4 regions of the Streptomyces collinus genome follow, and region 2 is predicted to be linked to each of the others. Evidence: riboswitches for the same ligand, from Rfam matches in the RefSeq annotation. Region 2 holds a riboswitch; each other region holds the start of a gene.

Evidence for each region. A riboswitch is a leader RNA that binds a small molecule or an ion and turns the genes downstream of it on or off. The one in region 2 is predicted to bind cobalamin.
Region 1: it holds a riboswitch for cobalamin, as region 2 does, so the genes downstream of both, RFN52_RS05765 (ABC transporter substrate-binding protein) here and RFN52_RS11715 (SCO2321 family membrane protein) in region 2, are expected to answer to the same signal.
Region 3: it holds a riboswitch for cobalamin, as region 2 does, so the genes downstream of both, RFN52_RS08955 (cobalamin biosynthesis protein) here and RFN52_RS11715 (SCO2321 family membrane protein) in region 2, are expected to answer to the same signal.
Region 4: it holds a riboswitch for cobalamin, as region 2 does, so the genes downstream of both, RFN52_RS36715 (energy-coupling factor ABC transporter permease) here and RFN52_RS11715 (SCO2321 family membrane protein) in region 2, are expected to answer to the same signal.

The regions. Positions count from the first base shown of each region.
Region 1 is NZ_CP133771.1:1,294,571-1,298,038, reverse strand. Features, by position in the region: gene RFN52_RS05775 (APC family permease) at 1-438, opposite strand, end outside; gene RFN52_RS05770 (CoA-binding protein) at 572-1,000, opposite strand; cobalamin riboswitch at 1,096-1,256, shown strand; gene RFN52_RS05765 (ABC transporter substrate-binding protein) at 1,340-2,356, shown strand; gene RFN52_RS05760 (FecCD family ABC transporter permease) at 2,353-3,405, shown strand; gene RFN52_RS05755 (ABC transporter ATP-binding protein) at 3,402-3,468, shown strand, end outside.
Region 2 is NZ_CP133771.1:2,598,613-2,602,080, reverse strand. Features, by position in the region: gene RFN52_RS11725 (CbiQ family ECF transporter T component) at 1-113, opposite strand, end outside; gene RFN52_RS11720 (SCO2322 family protein) at 139-774, opposite strand; gene RFN52_RS11715 (SCO2321 family membrane protein) at 771-1,985, opposite strand; adenosylcobalamin-variant (AdoCbl-variant) riboswitch at 2,108-2,196, opposite strand; gene RFN52_RS11710 (hypothetical protein) at 2,293-2,889, shown strand; gene RFN52_RS11705 (hypothetical protein) at 2,792-3,468, opposite strand, start outside.
Region 3 is NZ_CP133771.1:1,990,385-1,993,852, reverse strand. Features, by position in the region: gene RFN52_RS08960 (cobyric acid synthase) at 1-214, opposite strand, end outside; gene RFN52_RS08955 (cobalamin biosynthesis protein) at 216-1,169, opposite strand; cobalamin riboswitch at 1,273-1,411, opposite strand; gene RFN52_RS08950 (hypothetical protein) at 1,542-1,763, opposite strand; gene RFN52_RS08945 (inorganic phosphate transporter) at 1,798-3,042, opposite strand; gene RFN52_RS08940 (lysozyme) at 3,183-3,468, opposite strand, start outside.
Region 4 is NZ_CP133771.1:8,151,075-8,154,542, reverse strand. Features, by position in the region: gene RFN52_RS36720 (serine/threonine-protein kinase) at 1-987, shown strand, start outside; cobalamin riboswitch at 1,115-1,301, shown strand; gene RFN52_RS36715 (energy-coupling factor ABC transporter permease) at 1,332-2,033, shown strand; gene RFN52_RS36710 (energy-coupling factor ABC transporter substrate-binding protein) at 2,030-2,398, shown strand; gene cbiQ (cobalt ECF transporter T component CbiQ) at 2,405-3,154, shown strand; gene RFN52_RS36700 (energy-coupling factor ABC transporter ATP-binding protein) at 3,151-3,468, shown strand, end outside.

The DNA.
Region 1 (3,468 bases), 1.3 Mb from region 2:
GACGAACACGGCCATCAGCAGGACGGCGACGACGAAGCCGCTCGTCGTCAGCGTCCCGTCCTTCGCGTGCTCGAAGCCCTGGGCCCAGTGCCAGTGCCCGGCGTAGCCGATCATGGCCTCGACCTCGATCGGTGCCACGGTCGCCGCCTGGAGCCAGGAGAACCAGCCGAAGGACATGCCGGCCAGACCGCCGAACGCGTAGTGCGGATAGCGGGCGGTGCCGCCCGCGACCGGGAACATGCCGCCCAGTTCCGCGTGCACCAGCGCCAGCAGCACGATCGCCACAGCACCGATGAGCCAGGACAGGATCGCCGCGGGGCCGGCCGCCACGACCGCCTTCTCGGCGCCGTACAGCCAGCCCGAACCGATGATGGAACCGACCGACGCCCACATGAGCCCGATCAGTCCGACATCCCGCCGCAGGCCGTCTCTTTCCATGAATACAGGGCCTCTCGAAGATGAACTCGGGGAGTTCGGGGAGCAAGAGGCCTCAGGTTAGGAATCGGCCGGCCGGCCGCAGAAGACGAGTTGTGCACCCTTGACCGGGTGCGGGTATTTCGTGGGGAACGCTTCAGGATTCCTGTACGCGGTGATGAGACAGCCGTGGGATCTCGATCGCCGGGCAGCGGTCCATCACCATCTCCAGACCCGCCGCGCGGGTCCGTTCGTAGGCCGCCTCGTCGACGACACCCAGCTGGAACCAGACGCCCTGCGCGCCCTTCGCGACCGCCTCGCCCGCGACGGCCCCGGCGAGGTCGCTGTTCACGAACACGTCGACGACGTCCACGTCGAAGGGGATGTCCGCCAGGCTCGCGTACCCCTTCTCCCCGTGCACCGTCTCCGCCTTCGGATGCACCGGCACGACGCGCTTGCCGAAGCGCTGGAGCACGGCGGCCACCCCGTACGCCGCCCGCTGCCGGTTCGACGACAGGCCCACCACGGCCCAGGTGTCGCCGAGCTCGGTGAGGATCCTGCGGACCGTTGCCTCGTCGCCGTACACCGGCGGCCTCCTCGTAAGTCGTGGACACGCTGCTCTCCCGGCAACGGCGCGGGACGCGCGGTGATTCCCGGGCGCCCCCGTGATAGCTTGCCGAGGCCAGTCGAACCCATGTACGTGGGTCAGGGAATCCGGTGCGAATCCGGAACTGACGCGCAGCGGTGAGGGGGACGGGCGGGGCCTCGGCCACTGGACTCCCTCGCGGACGTCCGGGAAGGCGCTCCGATCCGGGTGAACCCGAGTCCGAAGACCTGCTGGCGGCCCCCGCGGCCGCGTGCGGCGGGGGAGCACCGTACGACCGGGCTCCGCGAATGGGCCCTCGACGCCTGAGGACTGGTTTTCGTGCCCCTCGCCCGACCCGCCCGTGCCGCCGCCCTGCTCGCGGCCGGCTCCCTGCTCCTGACCGGCTGCGGCGGCTCCGCGTCCACCGACGCCAAGGCCGCCGTCACCCTCACCAACTGCGGGCACGACGTCCGGGTGGCCACCCCGCCGCGGTATGCCGTGTCCCTCAACCAGGGCACCACCGAGATCCTGCTCTCCCTCGGCCTCGCCGACCGCCTCGCGGGCACGGCCACCTGGACCGACCCCGTGATGAAGGGGCTGGGGAAGGCCGAGGCCAAGGTCCCGCGCATCGCCGACAACAACCCGTCCTTCGAACGCGTCCTGGACACCGAACCCGACTTCGTCACCGCGTCCTTCGTCTCCACCCTCGGCAAGGGCGGCGTCGCCACCCGCGAGCAGTTCGAGAAGCTCGGCGTCCCCACCTACGTGTCCCCGTCCGACTGCGCCGGCAAGGACAACTCGGGCGGCGGCGACGGCGCCCGCGACAAGGCCCTGGGCATCGACACCGTCTACGGCGAAGTCCGGGACCTCGCGACCGTGTTCGGGGTGAAGAAGCGCGGCGACGCCCTCGTGACCTCACTCCAGCGGCGCATGAAGAAGGCCACCGCCGGGATCGACGCCTCCGACGTCACCCTCCTGTACTGGTTCGCGAACTCCGAGTCGCCCTACATGGCGGGCTGTTGCGGAGCACCCGGCATCATCACCCGGGCCCTCGGCGCGAAGAACGTCTTCGACGACACGCACGAGGAGTGGCCGCAGATCAACTGGGAGACGGTCGCCGACCGCGACCCCGACGTCCTCGTCATCGGCGATCTGACCCGCAAGTCCCAGACCGCCGAGTCGGCCGCGAAGAAGATCGCCTTCCTGGAGTCCAACCCCGTCACCAGGACCATGGACGCCGTCCGGCACAAGCGGTACGTGCTGCTCAGCGGGCAGGCCATGAACCCGACCATCCGCACCGTCGAGGGCGTGGAGCAGGTGGCCGCCGGGCTGCGCCGGTTCGGACTGGTGAAGTGACCGCCCAGGGGCTGCCGGTCGCCGGGACCAAGCCCCGGCGCCGGGCAGGACTCGCGCTGGGAGTGGCCGGGACCGTCGCGCTCGTCGCCTCCCTCGCCGTCGCCATCACCATCGGTCCCGCCGACATCCGCGTCGCCGACGTGTGGTCCGTCGTGGCCGCCCGTCTCGGCCTCGGCAGCTCGGAGCTGACGCCGATCCGGGACGGGATCGTCTGGCAGCTGCGGCTGCCGCGCACCCTGCTCGCGGCCGTGTGCGGAGCCGGACTCGCCGTCTGCGGGGCGGTGATGCAGTCGCTGCTGCGCAACCCGCTCGCCGACCCGTTCGTGCTCGGGGTGTCCTCGGGCGCCTCCACCGGAGCGGTCCTCGTGGTCGTGCTCGGCGCGGGCGGCGGCGCCCTGTCGGTGTCCGCCGGTGCGTTCCTCGGCGCCCTGCTGTCGTTCGCGCTGGTGCTGCTGCTCAGCCACACCCTCGGCGGCACCACCGACCGTGTCGTCCTCGCGGGCGTCGCCGCCATGCAGCTCTTCTCCGCCCTCACCTCCTTCGTCGTGATGACCTCCGCCGACGCCGAGACGACCCGCGGCGTGCTGTTCTGGCTCCTCGGCTCGCTCGGCGGCGCCGGCTGGACCGACGTGTGGCTGTGCCTGGCCGTACTGGCCGTGGCCCTGGTGGTCTGCCTGTCCTACGCCCGTACCCTCGACGCCTTCGCCTTCGGGCAGGACGCGGCGGCCGCGCTCGGGGTGTCCGTCGGCCGCACCCGCCTGGTGCTGCTGTGCGCCACGGCCCTGCTCACGGCCGCGCTCGTCAGCTCGGCCGGGGCGATCGGCTTCGTCGGACTGGTCCTGCCGCACGCCGCCCGGGCCCTGACCGGCCCGGGGCACGCGCGGCTGCTGCCGGTCACCGCCCTCGCGGGCGCGGTGTTCCTGGTGTGGGTGGACACCCTCGCCCGGACGGTCCTCGAACCGCAGGAGGTTCCGGTGGGGGTCGTGACGTCGCTCATCGGGGTGCCCGCGTTCGTGGCGGTGCTGTACCGGACGAGGAGGGCGCGATGAGCGGCGCGGAGGCATCGGTGGGGATGGAGGGCGCGGTGAGTGGCGCGGGGGCATCGGTGGAGG
Region 2 (3,468 bases):
GCGGTGCCGAGGGAGAGGGACCAGAGCCACCAGGCTCCCGGGTGCAGCTGTGCCCGGCGTTGCCGCCCCGGCCGGGGCGGCTGCGCGGCCCGGCGCTCCGGGGTGCCGGCCAGACCGCCCGCAGGCTGGGCGGGACGGCTAGCCACGCCGTCGTACCTGCCAGATCGCCGCGCCGCCCAGGGCCACCACCACGGCGACACCCGCGAGCAGGCCCAGGGACGGCCCGTCGTTCGACGGGGCGCTCTTCTCCGCCACCGGCTTCCGCTTCTGTTCGTCCCGGGAGACCTGTTCGCCGCAGCCCTTCTCCGGATAGCCCGAGATCGCGCACAGCAGGGCGTTGGTGTCGTAGCGCAGCGGCTCGGCCACCGCGGCCAGGGCCTCGGCCGTCGTCGCGTCGGGGGAGACCCGGGCGCAGGCCGTGCGGGCGGCGGGCGGGGATTCGCCGCCGGGGGCGTCCGACGGGGTGCCGAAGTCGATGACCAGGGCCACCCGCTTCCTGCCCTCCTGCGCCGGCGTCTTCGCGCAGATCGTCGCGAAGTCGGCCGTGCCGCGCGGCCGGACCGCGTTCGCGGAGTCCTCGCTCACCGCGAAGCGGAAGCCCTGGACGTCGCCGTCCGAGGGGCGGGCCAGGGACGGGCCCTGGGTGGCGTAGACCCAGCGGCCGGCGTCGCGCTCCCAGAACGACCAGTACCGGTAACCGGCGGCCTGGGCCTGGCCCGCACCCGCGCACAGCAGGAGCGAGGCCAGGAGCAGGAGAACGGCCCGGCGGATCACAGCTGCTGCTGCTTCTTGCGGCCGGTGAACAGGAAACCGATGCCGATGCCGGCGACCAGGCAGACGCCGACGTACCACCAGACCCCGAAGAAGTCCGAGCCGGAGTCCTCCTTCTCGTCCGAGGCCCCGGACGTGGTCTTCCCGGCGGTCTGCGGGGCCGGGCCCGTGGCGCCCAACTGCTTGACGAGGTCCGCGCCGCCGAAGTCACGCGGGTTCGTGCCCGTCGCGTGGGCGGCGAGGATCAGCTGCGCGTAGGCGGCCGGACCGCTCTGCGCGGCCCAGGACGCGGAGTTCTTCTCCAGCCACCGCACGGACTTCTCCGCCTGCGCGGTGTCCCCCTGCGCGGCGAGCGCGACGACCGCGTCGGCGGTGTTGCCGAAGTCGGGCTGGGGTTCGGCACCGGCCAGGGCGGACATGAGGTGGTCGCCGTCCTTGGCGAGGGCGGCGGTGAGGTAGCCCGCGCCGTTCGCCGCCGCCTGCCGCGGCGTCGCGGCCTTCTCGCAGGTCGCGTCGGACTTCTTGCCGGGCTCGACGACCATGCCCGTGCCCAGCGCGCCGAGCACACCGGCCGCCGTGGCGTCCGCGTTGGCGGCGAGCTCGCCCTTCTTGTCCGGCTGGAACGCGAAGGCGCCGTCGCCGTCCCCGCCGCAGGGCAGGGCGAGCTTCAGCAGCGCGTCGTAGGGGGACTTGCCGTCCTTCTCCACCTGGTCGGGCTTCTCGCCCGCGGCGGCGAGCGCGCCTATGACGATCGACGTCGAGTTGGTGTCGCTGGCCCCACCGGGCGAGTAGCCCCAGCCGCCGTCCTTGTTCTGCACGGCCTTCAGCCAGCCGACGGCCTTGCGGGTGACGTCGTCGTGCCCGCCGAGCGCGGTGAGGGCCTGCACGGCGGCGGACGTGGCGTTGGTGTCGAGCATGGTCTTGGCGTCGCACGCGGTGGTGGGGTCGGGGCGGTACGAGGCGAAGGAGCCGTCCGCGCACTGCTGACGCACCAGCCACTGGACGGACTTCGCGGCCGGCTTCACCCCCACGGTGTCCTGCGCGAGCAGCGCGAGCGACTGGCGCCAGACGCCGTCGAACTTCGGGTCCTTGTCGCCGTACAGGGCGGAGGGGAACGCCTGGGACGGCGACGGGGACGGGTCTGCGGCGGCCGGGGTGGCGGCGCCGATCACGGCGACGGCGGCCAGGACCGCGGCGCTGCGGCGGACGTTCATGATCGGCGGGTGCCTCTCCCTGTGGGGGAGCCGGGCAGCACGGGACACCCCGGCGGCTCGGCTCCGTATACCTCGACGGTGCCGTGACCGGCGGTCTGCCGGGCACGTGAGCCGGTCACGAAACCGTACGGGGCGATCCGGCTCACCACCTGGGCGGCGGTTCACGGTTGCGGGTCAGCGCCGGAATTGCACCGGCTTCCCCCCGTACGGTGTGATGACGACCCGCTTACTGTACCCGGACGTAGGAATCGGGCCGAGGGGGGCGGAGTGGGGGGGCTCGGGCCCCGGCTCATGGGAGGATCCTGAAGTGTTCGATTTCGGGATCGGCGGCTACCGGCCTCATTGGCTGAACGGTCGCTTCGCGGTCGAGGCAGCGCATGGCCGGCGATTGCGTGCTCTCATCGGCCGCCCGCTGGCCCGCGTCTGGCTTGTCCGGGACGTCCAGGACGACGAGTGGTTCTCCGACTGCCCCGTCCTGTTCGACTTCACCGGAGAACAGGTCGAGATCAACCACCAGAAGTTCGACGACCTCTCGATCACCTGGAACACGGTCGACCCCCGCCAGCCGGTCCGATGGGCCGACTTCGATCTCCAGTGGCGTCACGACAGGCGCCCCGAGCTGCACGCTCTGCAGGACCAGGTCCTTCAGGACGTACAGCTCCTCGAGTGGACGGGCGACGACATGGCCCAGGGAGCAGTCGCCGTCAGCTTCAGCTTCCCCCGCGGCCGGCTGACCATCGCCAACGCCCTCGACGACAACGAGCTCACCTTCGGGCCACCCGATTCGCGCTATCAGAAAAGAAGTCTCAGCATTCTCGAAGCTCAGCCGTCTTCCGCGGATCGTCCGCGAGAATGCGGGCCGCGAGCTGCCGTGCCTGCTCCTCCACGGACTGATCGTGGGTGACGAACAATTCGTACGCGTAAGAACATGCACGCTCTCCCGGTGCCTGGCCGTGCTGGAACTCGACATCGACGCCCTCGGGGCTGGTGAGCTCCTCGGCGACGCCGGGCTCTTTGCGGCGTGGCCAGACACCCGTGAGAACGCAGCCCCACCGCTCGAACCAGCCGCTGCCCGTAAGGGTCTGCTCAAGCAGCCGGGCCACGGTGTCTACCGGCTCCTCCCAGCTGCGGTCCGCTGCGGCGCGTGCGAGTTCGGCGTCGTACTGGGCGGCATCGAAGTGGATGTCCGCGAGCACGGCGGTGATGTTGCTGGTGTTTTCCCAGGCGTCCCAGACCACCCGGTCGCCCTCGCGGCGCATGGTGACGTACAGAGCGCCGCAGCAGCCGGCGGTGCAGGTCGGCTCGGTTAGCATGACTCTGCGTGGCTGATTCGTCGCTTTCAGCGGCCAGCTCTCGGCCGGGCCCCTCCAGTGTCGGCAGCTGAGTGCCACCCCTTCCGGATGGACTCCCTTCAGAAGGTCTACGCCGTCGATCAGGGGGCGCACCTCGGCCCAAGGGTCCGCCGCCCAGTCGTCCGGGATCC
Region 3 (3,468 bases), 610 kb from region 2:
CGGTCGGCTCGACCCGGCAGGCCTGCGCCTGCATGGCCTGCGCCCGCCCGATCTCGGCCCCCTCCGTGGTCACGAAGGAGTTCAGGGACATGTTCTGCGCCTTGAAGGGCGCGACCTTCACGCCCTGCCGCACCAGCCACCGGCAGATCCCGGCGGTCACGACGCTCTTGCCGGCGTCGGAGGTCGTACCGGCGACAAGAAGCCCACCGCTCATGTCATTTCCCCCTCTTCGATGACCGCGCGCTCATCAGCAACCGCGCACCGGCGCACACCCCGAGCGCGAGCCAGGTGACGCGCTTCGACAGCCGCACGGCCCGCTCGACGTCGCGCGTCCCGACGGCCCGCCCCCGCGTGTTCAGCACGGGCCGGTGCTCCACCCGCCCGCCGTACGACAGCGTCCCGCCCAGCCGCACTCCGAGCGCCCCGGCGAACGAGGCCTCCACGGGCCCGGCGTTGGGACTCGGATGCTGTGCCGCGTCGGCCCGCCAGGCCCTCACGGCTTCCCGCGGATCCGGCCCGGCCAGCACGGCGAGTACGGCGGTCAGCCGCGCTCCCGGCCACCCCGCGAGGTCGTCCAGCCGCGCGGAGGCCCAGCCGTACCGGCGGTACCGGGCCGACTTGTGTCCGACCATGGCGTCCAGGGTGTTGACGGCCCGGAACCCGAGCAGCCCCGGCACCCCGCCGAAAGCCCCCCACACCAGTGCCCCCACCACCGCGTCCGAGGTGTTCTCGGCGACGGACTCGACCACGGCCCGGGCCATGCCGTCGGCGTCGAGGGCCTGTGGGTCCCGCCCGCACAGATGTGGCAGCCGCGCCCGGGCCGCCTCGACGTCCCCGGCCTCCAGGGCCCGCCCGATGGTCCGCGCCTCCCGGGCGAGCGAAGTCCCCCCGACGACGGCCCAGGTGGCGGCTGCGGTCAGCGCGACGGAGGCGACGGGAGACGGCCGCACGGCCCGCGCGGCGACGGACCCGAGGGCGACGGTCCCTCCGGCACACACGGCGGTGTGCAGCGCGCCCCACCCGCGGTGGTCCCGCCACAGCACCTGTTCCACGGCGCCCGCGGCCCGTCCGAACGCGGCGACCGGATGCCCCCGGCGAGGATCACCGAGCAGCAGGTCACCGATCAGACCGGCGGCGGCGCCGTACGCGAAGACGCGACCGGCACCCATGGGCTCAGCCGGCCAGGAGGGCGGGCAGGGGTGGGGTGTTGAACCTCGATCGGCAGCCGCGCATGGCGATATGTGTCCTCACTCAGGGTGTCCACGCCCTGGTTCGACGAGACCGGCGGTGAGAGTTCCTGGCTCCCGGGGATCACTACCCCGGTGACAGTGGCGGGACCGCGCCGGACTTGCACCGGCTTCCTCTCCTGCCGCCGTACTGGCCCCGGCAGTCCACCACGGCCGCGAACCGCCGTCAACTTGCCGTTGACCTGCGAGGGGAGAGTGTGGAGAACCCCACATCGCCCCCTGCGCACACACGACGACCGGGCGGCACAGGACTCAGGTCCCGTGCCGCCCGGCGGACGTTGTGCGGTCGGGCCGTCAGGCCACGATCAGATAGATGCCGTACCCGACGGCCGCCGCGCACGCCGCGAAGCACGCGTACGCGCCGGTGACCGCGAGGCCCGCGGACCCGCCCTGGGCCACCGCCCGCTCGCGGCGGGACAGACCGGTGATGCCGAGGGTGAACAGGCCCACGAGAGCCACGGTGACCACGAGGCTGACGCCGAACACGGAGCCGAGGGCCGCCCAGTCGATCTTCATATCGGAGACTCTTCCTTGTTGCCGGTGGGCGGGGTCAGACCGTGGTGGTCGTGGAGGCCGTCCGCTCGGCGGTGGCCTGGGCCGGGAACGACGGCACCGGCTCCTCCGCCGGCGTGCCGGCCGGCGGCGGCGTCACCGCGGCCATCGCCGTGGTGACCACGCCCGCGGGCTCCGCGTCGTCGGTGTCGTTGACGTTGGTGTGGTCGACGATCTCCCGCCGCGAGAGCTTCCAGATGGCCGCGCTGGAGGCGACGAGGAAGACGGCCACCACCGCGGTGCCCCAGGCCCCGAAGCCGGTGACGTACTCGGCGAGGGCGCCCACCAGGGCCGCCGCCGGCAGCGTCAGACCCCAGGCGACGAACATCCGCGTCGCGGTCGACCAGCGGACGACACCGCCCTTGCGGCCGAGCCCCGCGCCCATCACGGCGCCGGAGACGGAGTGCGTCGTGGAGAGGGAGAAACCGAGGTGCGAGGAGGCCAGGATGACCGTGGCCGCGGAGGTCTGGGCGGCGAAGCCCTGCTGCGGCTGGAGGTCGGTCAGGCCCTTGCCCATGGTGCGGATGATGCGCCAGCCGCCCAGGTAGGTGCCGAGCGCGATCGCGATGCCCGCGGAGAGGATGACCCACATGGGCGGGTCGGAGTCGGGGGCGAGGGTGCCGCCGGCGACCAGGGCGAGGGTGATGATGCCCATCGTCTTCTGCGCGTCGTTGGTGCCGTGCGCCAGGGAGACCAGGCCCGCCGACGCGATCTGGCCGGCCCGGTAGCCCTTCCGGGACGCCTCGCCGTCGGCCTTCTTGCCGAGGGAGTACGTCAGCCGTGTGGCCAGCATCGCCGCGATGCCCGCGACCAGCGGGGCGGCGATCGCCGGGATCAGGACCTTGGTGACCAGCACGTCGCCGTGCACCGCGCCGACGCCCGCCGAGGCGATCGTGGCGCCGATCAGACCGCCCATGAGAGCGTGCGAGGAGCTGGACGGCAGACCGACCAGCCACGTCAGCAGGTTCCAGAGGATCGCGCCGACCAGGGCGGCGAAGATGACCTCGGGCCGGATGCCGGCCTCGTCGACGAGGCCCTTGGAGATCGTGTTGGCGACTTCGACGGACAGGAAGGCGCCGACCAGGTTGAGGACCGCGGACATGGCCACCGCAACCTTGGGCTTCATGGCGCCCGTGGAAATGGTCGTGGCCATCGCGTTCGCGGTGTCGTGGAAACCGTTCGTGAAATCGAACGCGAGTGCGGTTACCACCACAATCGCGAGGATCAGCGAGAAGCTTTCCATTTACCCAGGCAATCGTTCGAGGTCGTTGGCCGTATGAACGTAGGCAACCTGAGTGAACGGGAGATGAACTGGGAGGGGCGCAGGGGTGACCGCAAAGGGGTGTCGTGGCGACGCCCGGGAACGGCCGCCCCGGCGCCCGGTCACCACGCGCCCCGCGCGAACCTCTTCAGCTGATCGAGTGACCCGTTGAAAAGGTTCTGATCACCCGGAAGTGTCCCGCCGCCGTTGTCGTACTGCCAGAAGGTCCAGGAGGACCAGCCGGCCGGCAGCGCACCGGGGTTCGGAGCGTCGTAGCGGGCGATCCACAGGGCATGACCGGCGGCCAGGGCGCGGCTGCCGCCCGTGCACGTGTTCCACCAGTGGGTGGTCGTGTAGATCACGGGGCGGCGGCCGGTGAGCCGCTCGGTCTCGTGGCTGAACGCCTTG
Region 4 (3,468 bases), 5.6 Mb from region 2:
GACCCCGGCGCCGCGCTCACCGCCACCGGCCAGATCGTCGGCACCGGCCTCTACCTCGCGCCCGAACGGGCCCTGGGCAAGCCCGCGGGGCCCGCCTCCGACATGTACTCCCTGGGCTGCGTGCTCTACCAGCTCCTCAGCGGCCGCCCGCCGTTCGAGGCCGACACCGCCGTCGCCCTCCTGCACCAGCACCTCGACTCGGCACCCGTGCCGCCCCGCGAGCTCGGTGTCGCCGCACTGCCCCCGGCGTTCGAGAACTACCTCCTCGGTCTGCTGGCCAAGCAGCCCGAGAACCGGCCCACCGCGGAGCAGGCCGCCGAGTGGTTCGCCGGGGGCGCCTGGCGGGGCCTGCCCGAGCCGCTGCCCGAGGTCTCACCGCCGCTGCGGCCGAACAACCCCGCGTCCGCGCCGCCGCATACCGGGCGGGACCCGTACGCGGCCGCCGAGAGCAGCCACCCGACCACGTACGCGCTGCCCGCGACCCCCGGGCACCGCACCGCCGCCCGGGCCGCCCAGGCAGGGCGGTCGGGCCGCGCCCGCGGGCGCGGCGGGCCGGGCAGCCGGTCGAGAGTGGCCGCTACGGCCGCCGCCGCGGCGCTGTTCCTCGCCGCGATGCTCCTCGGCATGCGCTGGTTCTCGCCCGACACGAGCGCCGAGGGCACGGAACCCGAACCGTCCCCGACCGCGAGCAGCCCCGCGGCCACCCCGTCCGACGACTCCGCCTCGCCCATCACCTCCGATCCGGGGGCCGGGCAGCAGATCGCCACCACGCCGACCACCGGCACCGTGGCCGAAGTCACTCCGTCCACGCCGCCCGCCTCCCCGGCTCCTGTCCCGCCGGCGACCGGTGCCCCGGCCCCGACGCAGGGGACGGGCGACGCCGGGCCGGAGCAGCCGAACCCGGATCAGCCGAAGCCGGAGCAGCCGGTCCAGGCCGGGAACGACGGGGAGGGCGACGACGGCGGGGCCGACGGGGGCGACGACTGACGGGGCCCCGAAGCGGCCCCGCACCTGAGCGCCCGAGCGCGTGGATCAGCCGGGGGATGCGCCGGTGTGCGAGCGGGCGCCCCCTCGCGCGCCCCTGGGGCGGCTTGTCATCGGCCTTACCCCGGCCTTATTGTCACCAGGCCTTGGTGAACGGGAAATCCGGTGTGATGCCGGTGCGGCCCTCGCCACTGTGAATCGGGAAGTCCGGCTCCGGCCCCTCAGGGGGCAGCCACTGGGTCCTTGCGGCCCGGGAAGGCGGAGTACGGGCGGTGGTACCCGTCAGCCAGGAGACCGGCCAAGGCGCGTCAACCATCCACGAGGTGCTGGAGAGGGTCTGCTGAGCCATGCACATTGCCGAGGGTTTCCTTCCTCCGGCGCACGCGGTCGCCTGGGGCGTCGCGTCGGCGCCGTTCGTCGTCCACGGAGTCCGGTCGCTCACCCGTGAAGTGCGCGAGCACCCCGAGAGCACCCTGCTCCTCGGGGCGTCCGGCGCCTTCACGTTCGTCCTGTCCGCCCTGAAACTGCCGTCCGTCACGGGCAGTTGCTCGCACCCCACCGGCACGGGCCTCGGAGCCATCCTGTTCCGGCCGCCCATCATGGCGGTGCTGGGCACCATCACCCTGCTCTTCCAGGCGCTGCTGCTCGCACACGGCGGCCTGACCACGCTCGGCGCCAACGTCTTCTCCATGGCGATCGTCGGGCCCTGGGCCGGATACGCCGTCTACAAGCTGCTGCGGCGCTCCAACGCGCCGCTGATGGTGGCGGTGTTCGCCGGCGCGTTCGTCGCCGACCTGTCCACGTACTGCGTCACCAGCGTGCAGCTGGCCCTCGCGTTCCCCGACCCGGGCAGCGGATTCCTGGGCGCGCTCGGCAAGTTCGGTTCCATCTTCGCCGTCACCCAGGTCCCGCTCGCGGTGAGCGAGGGCCTGCTGACCGTGCTGGTGATGCGGCTGCTGGTGCAGTCCAGCAAGGGCGAACTGACCCGGCTGGGCGTGCTCCTCGCCAAGAAGCAGTCCCGGACCGAGACCGAGGCGGTGGCCCGATGAGCAGGAACACGAAGATCAACCTGGTGCTGCTGCTCGCCGTGGCCGCGCTGGCCGTGCTGCCCCTGGCGCTCGGCCTCGGCGACCACAAGGAGGAGCCGTTCACGGGCGCCGACGGCGAGGCCGAAACGGCGATCACCGAGCTGAAGCCGGACTACGAGCCGTGGTTCTCGCCCCTGTACGAACCGCCCTCCGGTGAGATCGAGTCGGCGCTGTTCTCCCTCCAGGCGGCTCTCGGCTCCGGTGTCCTCGCCTACTACTTCGGTCTGCGCCGGGGCCGTCGGCAGGGCGAGCAGCGGGCGCTGGAGCGCGAGGCCGGCGGCGCGCTCACCGGCGCCGCCGGGAAGTCCACCGCGGAACAGGACTGAGCCCGGGTGCTGCCGATCGACGCGGCGGCGCACAGCAGTCGCTGGCGCCGCCGCCATCCCGTGGACAAGGCCGTGCTCGGACTCGGCCTCACGCTGCTCGCGATCTCCCTGCCGCCCTGGCCGGGTGCGGCCCTGGTGCTCCTGAGCGCCCTGGTGGTGCTGCTGGGGCCGGCCGGTGTGCCCGGGCGGCGGCTGTGGCGGGCCTACCGGGTCCCGCTGGGCTTCTGCGTGACCGGCGCGGTCACGCTGCTCGTCCAGGTGGGCGGGCCGGGAGGGTTCGTCTCCCTCGCCGCTGACGGGCCGGTCCGGGCCGGGGAGTTGCTGCTGCGGACCTCGGCGGCCTCCCTGGGCGTGCTGCTGTTCGCCTTCACCACACCCATGTCCGACCTGCTGCCCCGCCTGGTCCGGGCCGGTGTCCCCGCGCCGGTCGTCGACGTCGCGCTGGTGACGTACCGGATGAGTTTCCTGCTGCTGGACTCGATGCGCCGCATCCGGGAGGCCCAGGCGGCCCGGCTCGGTCACACCGGCCGGGCCGCGGAGTGGCGTTCGCTGGCCGGGCTCGGCGCCACCGCGTTCGTCCGGGCCTTCGACCGGGCGACCCGTCTCCAGGCCGGACTCGCCGGGCGCGGCTACGACGGCACGCTGCGGGTCCTGGTGCCCGAGGCCCGGGTCTCCCTCCGCTTCACGGCCGCCAGTTGTGCGCTGCTCGCGACGCTGGCCGCCCTCACCTTCGTACTGGAAAGGCCGCTGACATGAGCGAGCCCGCCCTCGTCGCCCTGCGGGGCGCGTCCTACGCCTACGAAGACGGCCCCACCGTGCTCAGCGGGCTCGACTTCGAGATCCGGGAGGGTCGCGCGCTCGCCCTGCTCGGCCGCAACGGCAGCGGAAAGACCACGCTGATGCGGCTGCTCTCCGGCGGACTGCGGCCGCAGGAGGGCCGGCTGACGGTCGAGGGGCAGCCGGTGGCCTACGACCGCAAGGGCCTGACCCGGCTGCGGACCACCGTGCAGCTGGTGGTGCAGGACCCGGACGACCAGCTGTTCGCGGCCTCCGTCGAGCAGGACGTGTCC